3 regions of the Desulfosporosinus acidiphilus SJ4 genome follow, and region 1 is predicted to be linked to each of the others. Evidence: riboswitches for the same ligand, from Rfam matches in the RefSeq annotation. Region 1 holds a riboswitch; each other region holds the start of a gene.
What was found. A riboswitch is a leader RNA that binds a small molecule or an ion and turns the genes downstream of it on or off. The one in region 1 is predicted to bind magnesium.
Positions count from the first base shown of each region.

Region 1 (2,276 bases):
AAATGTCGCATTGCCATCCGTAACAAAGGCTCTCTATAAGTTAAGAGACCAACAATACATAAACTACGAACGATATGGTGAAATCAGACTCACCGATAAAGGTAGAGAAACGGGCAGCTATTTAGTTTTACGAAACCAATTGCTACAGGAGTTTCTTGGGTTAATATGTAGCAAGTGTAATTTTGTTGCTGAGGCGGAAGCTATGGAACACTACCTTTCGACTGCAACGATCGATGCTATTAAAACTCTGGTGGAATTTATGAAAAACAATCCATCTTGCCAACAAGCCTTTGAAGATTTCATGTTTGTTAAGGCTAACAAAGAATAACTATTTTTGTATTTAATCGGACACATCGACCTCCTTAGTATGTTTCTGTGGATAGGTTAGCTTTAGCTAACTTAGAGGGGGGATTCTGGAGTTATAATACGTACGAATATAGAAATTGTTACAATACCAAGGCATGAAAAACATTCCAATGAATGAATGATTTTTCTAGGTCGCGCTTAGAAAAACAGAGTGCTCTGATTTCATCCTATTGATCGGGATTTGATTATTAATATTTCTGTTCTGAAACTACACCGTAATTACTGGAACATTAGACATCGGATATAAATCATTAGACGCATTAAAAATAGTCTTGACAGGAAAAGATGTAAGTGATAAATTCATTACGACAATTGAGATTTCTTCGTTAGGTGAGGCTCCTATACGAACAAAGGCCACTGCCCGGAAATGTCGAGAGACACCAATGGGTAGAACAGGTATTACCGGATTAAGGTTTTACATAATGTGGCTGAATGAATTTTCTCATTCTACGTCGTGTAGTGCCAAAGCTCAGAACGAGTGAGGAAAGTGGGTTTATTTTTCTTGTGCGCGCTTTACAAAGCTTTCCGTTATTTTTGGAAAGCTTTGTTTTTTTGTATGGAGGTGGGACGATTGGGTGATGATGATCTTGATTCATGTAATTTTAATAGGCCTAAAGGTATATTAAAGGAAATAAAAGACATTATTAAATTAAACCAAGCAAGTTTCCGCTTACATCTTAACTTTCACATTCTTAATAGTAATCAAATACAATACTGTAATCTCCAAATGATATTGTATTCACTTATTACCAATTTTTAAAATGTATATCCCAGTCATTTTCCCATCAAAGAGGAGGTGGTTTTATGGACGCAGGCCCTGAACAAAGAATAGTAAAATTATTAGACCAAGATATGGTTCATAAAATCACTTTGTTATTGGAGGGATAATGATGGAGCTATTGACGGATCTTTTTGTTAGCGAACTAATAGGTAAATATATTATTGATCGTAGTGGTCTAAAGCTCGGTAAAGTTAGGGATGTCTGGGTCGATCCAGAGACTACGTTTCCGACTGTTCGGGGATTGATTATTAAGTATAATGGGGAGCTCAAAGTTGTTCCTTGGAAAGAGATCTATATGCTAAGTCGACAGGTTGTCGCACTCCGGGTAATCGCTTCAGAAGTTCGTTTTGAAAGAGTATCTGAAGGTCATTTATATATTAGTGGGATACTCGATCGGCAGATTGTTGATATCAATGGAGCCAAGCTAGTTCGTGTCAATGATATTAAATTAGCGGGTAACAGCAAAGGAGTACATATTGTATCTATTGATGTTAGCTTCGTTGGTTTAATTCGGAGGCTCCTCCCTAGAGGAATGTTTAGTATGCCAACAAGTGGAAAGAGGTTGCAGCCCCATTTTATAGGATGGGACATGGTGCAGTCGTTATCAACAGGGGGCGATAGCTTATCTTTACGTGCTTCAGGAGATAAGCTATCAAAAATACATCCAGCAGATCTGGCGGATATTCTGGAGAACATTAGTCATTATGAACGATTGGAATTGTTTGAACAGTTAAATCCTGAAATGGCGGCGGACACTTTAGCTGAGGTCGACCCAGATGTTCAAAAATCCATTCTAAGACAAATAAATAAAGAGCGAGCTGCAGACATACTTGAAGAAATGGAGCAAGATGAGGCAGCAGACCTCCTATCCGAAATGAATGAGGATGATTCGGACCAACTATTAAGTTTAATGGAAAATGAAGCAGCTTCAGACCTTCGTGAGTTGTTGGAATATGACGAAGGAACTGCAGGTAGTTTGATGACAACCGACTTTTTGGTGTTCTCTATAGAGCTTACGGCAGATGAAGTCATTAAGCAGTTAAGAGAACTTGCTCCTGAGGCAGATTATATTTACTATCTTTATGCAGTTGACTCCGAAGGGCGATTAAAGGGAGTCATATCGCTAAGA
Region 1 covers NC_018068.1:1,541,898-1,544,173, forward strand. Annotated here, with positions in the region: gene DESACI_RS07075 (metal-dependent transcriptional regulator) at 1-328, shown strand, start outside; M-box (ykoK) riboswitch at 682-856, shown strand; gene DESACI_RS07085 (magnesium transporter MgtE N-terminal domain-containing protein) at 1,254-2,276, shown strand, end outside.

Region 2 (2,276 bases), 1.6 Mb from region 1:
GGAATAGTCCTATTCGTTCTCTGCGGTTCATTCGCTATGCCCTCCCTTCGCCCGCAGCCGCCGGCGTGCAATTAAGCTAGAGTGTATCTCTGCACGCGGACGATCCGGCATTAATAACTCCAAAACGTCGTCAACGGTGATGATACCCAAGACCTGATCTTGATCGTTGACGACAGGGACGGCAAGCAGACCATATTTGTGAATAATTTCAGCCACTTTTTCATGATCAACAAAGGGGGATATTTTGACAATTTTCGTATGCATAAGCTCACTAAGCGGGGTATGGGGAGCGGCAATGATAAGTTCTCGGAGCGAGAGCACACCTTCGAGAGTCTCTTGCTCGTCAATAACATAGAGATAATAAATGGTTTCTGCTTCAGGAGCAAGGCGCCTTAATTCATTAATAGCCTGATCGGCGGTCAGCCAGACAGGTAAGCCGATGTATTCGGTCGTCATCAGAGAACCGGCAGTTTCCTCTTCATATTGCATCAGTTCACGAACATCTTCGGCATCATCGGATTCCATGAGGCGAAGAAGTTCTTCTGATTTCTCCGCGGATAAAACACTCAGGATATCGGCAGCCTCATCAGCAGGCATTTCTTCGAGGATGTCGGAGGCACGTTCTTCATCCATCTGGGAAATCATTTCAACTTGGGTGTCTAATTCCATTTCTGATAAGGCATCAATGGTCTGCTGAGAGTCAAGAGATTCGAGAAAGTTAGCTCTTTGTTTGTAATCCATTTCCTCAATAAGGTCTGCAATGTCTGCAGGGTGAAGTTGGCGGAGCTGCTCTTTTTCCCGAGTTAGTTGGAGAGAGGAAGTTCTGTTTTCCAGAGGTTTGATGTATTGACAGCCTACAAAGTTATTCCTAATACTTTTCAATAAGAACTCTATACCTAAGCGGCGAAACAGGCCGCGGACTCCAATGTCTACCGCGACTAAAACAACGAACTGGTGATTATCGCGAGAGACCCAGGACAAAGAAATATCATTGACGCGTACGATTCTTGAACCTTCAAGATCAATAATTTGTTTATCTAAGAGCCATTTTCCAATAAATGTTTCATCATCATGCAAAGGGCAGGTTTGTTGCTGATCAAAGGTTGTATTTAAGTGAAGGCCCTCTGCATCCCAGGATTCGACCCATTGGATCGGAATAAGCGCGGGGATTTTTTTGGCATAGCGAATGCCTGTAACCAGAGGTGAGAGATTATCCCAACGCATGGCAAGGTCATGTAATCGACCGATGCAGCGACCTTGAACATCCCAGATTGGTTTATTGGATAACTGGCTGAAGAAAAACTCACCTAATACTTTTACGTCGCTCATTTGCTTCCCTCCTTTTAGTGTCGGAGTCTGGCGCCTTGGGCGAAAAGACTCCTTTGAGGATTAAGAAAAATACAAGTGCACAAATGATAAGGGCCAGAACCCATAAAACCACCTCCTTAATATTCCCTAAAATAGAATATTTCGTACAGTTCTGAAGTATAAAAAAGACCTCTATACTAATACAGAAGGTCATGGGTAACATTGTGACCTCCCTTCTCGTTGAGTTTTAGCACTGCATAGCGTAGAGTTATCTCAGCCACATTAAGTAAAACCTTATGCCGGCAATACCTGTTCTACCCAATTGGCGTCTCTCGACATTTCTGGGCAGTGGCTTATGTATATGCAGGAGCCTCACCTAACAGAGATTCATGTCTACTCCATTATATGTATAACTCATCAAATTCGTCAAGATTTTTGCTTCAAATTAGATATTCACTCTATCTCCGTTAATTAATCAGGATTGCTTGTGATTTCTCGATGATACTTAATGCTTGGAACTTTTGCCTTTTCTCTTGTCCTTATGATATAATCAAAAACGGATTATGACGTACGATTCGAGAGGAGGGTGTTTGAATGGCAAAACACATTCAGACGATTGTTAAAGCAAACCTAAGTGCTACTGTTAAAACTGGGGGCTGCGGAAATTGTCAGACCTCTTGCCAATCTGCATGTAAAACTTCATGCACGGTTGGTAACCAAGTGTGTGTTAAATAATGTTGCTCTGAATTTGTACATGATCTCAGAACCCAATCCTTCTCGGGCTGGGTTCTGTTCTATTTATACTAAGAAGCGAGAGAGAGGACGATAATGTTTAATTTTAAGGAATTGGCAGGATACGATTTCAAAAAGAATGTTCATTGTTTCCGGCAGGGAGACTTATTGATCGGTTACGATGTCAACTCAGGCTCGATACATCTGCTGGATGAAGAGACCTTTAACATTTTAAG
Region 2 covers NC_018068.1:4,877,183-4,879,458, reverse strand. Annotated here, with positions in the region: gene DESACI_RS22270 (magnesium transporter) at 28-1,329, opposite strand; M-box (ykoK) riboswitch at 1,534-1,699, opposite strand; gene scfA (six-cysteine ranthipeptide SCIFF) at 1,903-2,043, shown strand; gene scfB (thioether cross-link-forming SCIFF peptide maturase) at 2,137-2,276, shown strand, end outside.
Region 2: linked by a shared signal. The riboswitch ahead of DESACI_RS22270 (magnesium transporter) and the one ahead of DESACI_RS07085 (magnesium transporter MgtE N-terminal domain-containing protein) in region 1 are both predicted to bind magnesium.

Region 3 (2,276 bases), 660 kb from region 1:
GGGGAACACGGCCGAGGTTTTGCTGTTGTTGCTGAGGAAGTCAGAAAACTGGCGGATAGTTCGGCTCAGTCTTCTCAACAAATTATGCTGCTTATTTCTAATGTTCAGGGAATGGTCAATACGACGGTGAAGAATATTAATCAAGGAATGGAGGTAGTAAATCACGGCAAAACTGTGATTGAACAAGCAGGAGATGCGATCACCTCACTTGATGATGTGATTAACTCCACCTCTATAAGAGTAGAAGAAAATCTTTCAAATGCCGATCATTTATTAAATCGAAGCCAACAGTTAGCTGAAGCCCAAAGATTGGCTACCTCAATCGCAACACAATTTGCCGAGGGGGCAAATCAATCGGCAACTGCAGCCGAGCAACAGATGATTTCAACGCAAGAACTAGTTGCGATTGCAGCAGGATTAGCCGAAACTTCGGAACATTTATATGAAGTAATACAAAGGTTTGATATTTAGATATTCTCTCAAAGTCATTCAATATTAACATAGCATAAAGATAATTGGCAGAACTAACATAACTCAATAATTATCACTAAGGCAACCGAGTAAAAATGGTTGCCTTTTCTTTGGGTTTAGCAGCCGGAATGTCACCAGTGACTAGTTGGAGATCCTATCCTTAGAAAGAAAGGGCAGTTGATGAGAAGTTATGCCATAAATATACGAATTTGCTGGAAGACGATAATCAAGTTTTAGAAGCAGGTAGCTCGACCAATACCGCTGTCACCACCCGAAATCAAAGCGGTTTATCAAGGGCGAAAAGAGCAAGGGTAGTTTGGAAAATTCAAAGAACCGATATCTTCGCCAGATAAAGGAGAGAGGTCTGGATGTTATCCAAAATAGTTAAATTTCCGCTTAAACAAACTATTCATTAAGCATCGATTAGATATTTGAACTTTATGAACCGAAATAAAATAAATCAGACGCAAATTGGCTAAATGTGCTTGTAATAATGAAATTAAAGTATTACAATAAAACAAAGTTAATATTACCTCGGTAGGTGAGGCTACCGCAAGGATATGGATTGCTGCCGCGGAGAGTTGGAGACAACTCGAGAAGGTCAACAGGATATGTCGAAAAACAAGGCATAACCTAATGTAATTTCACTGCCTTGCAGAGCTAAAGCTTGAACGGGATCAACAAGGGCTTATTTTGCCTTCGCCATGTTCAAGTTTTGGCGAAGGTTTTATTATTTTTTAGGAAGTTGTAACCGTTGCATTGCAACTTAATAATCTAATCATAGGAGGTCGTAATTATGGATACAGACCCTGATGGTAGATGCTTGTATTTGAATATGGTTATGGAGGGAATTAAGACTTTGATTTATTGATAAATCTAAGTTTAATATATTATTGTCAAAAATCCCTCCGTACAAGAATGGAGGGATTTTTTGTGTTAACAATATCAACTTTTTATCTTAGCCGGGTACTAGGTAATAAGGTTATTATGGATAATCAAAAGATAGTTGGCAAGCTATTGGATTTAATAGTTGATGTAAACGAGATCAGCCCAAAAGTAATTGCAGCTAAAGTTAAGGTAGAGGGGAAAATTAGAGTTATTGACTTTTCTGAGGTATCTATTTATAAAAATCAGGGTCAGTATATTATTCAGTGTGATCGGTTAAAAGAAATTGAAGTTGCCAAACAAAACACTATGTTTCTTAAAAAGCATGTTTTAGATAAGCAAATTGTCGATATGGATGGCCGGAAAGTTGTAAGGGTGAACGATTTACGGTTAGCAATTCTAAAAAGCGGTACATTTACAATTGCGGTTGATGTAGGTTTTGATGGCCTCTTAAGACGTATCGGGATTGCTAAACCGATCAAGAGAATTTTAAAACCTTTTGGGATTCGCGTACCAAGTAAAATGATTTTATGGGATGATGTGGCTTCCGTTGATTATATCCATGTTGGACTAACGCTTTCCAAAGAACATGACAAACTTTCAACCCTTCACCCCTCGGATCTTGCCGATATTATTGAAGAATACGATAAACACACCCAGGTTGCAATCTTTAATTCTCTCGACGAAGAGAGAGCGGCAGATGTTCTTGAAGAACTTGAAACAGATGCGCAATTACACGTCTTGGCTAACCTTTCGGTAGAAAAGGCTGCCGACGTTCTTGAGAAAATGCCGGCAGATGAAGTTGCAGATATTCTTGATGAGATGGAAGAGGAAGATGCCGAGAAACTGTTAAATGAGATGGAACAAGAAGTATCTCTTGAAGTTCGGGAATTGATGGAATACCCGGATGACACGGTAGG
Region 3 covers NC_018068.1:2,201,166-2,203,441, forward strand. Annotated here, with positions in the region: gene DESACI_RS10180 (methyl-accepting chemotaxis protein) at 1-471, shown strand, start outside; M-box (ykoK) riboswitch at 998-1,154, shown strand; gene DESACI_RS10185 (magnesium transporter) at 1,405-2,276, shown strand, end outside.
Region 3: linked by a shared signal. The riboswitch ahead of DESACI_RS10185 (magnesium transporter) and the one ahead of DESACI_RS07085 (magnesium transporter MgtE N-terminal domain-containing protein) in region 1 are both predicted to bind magnesium.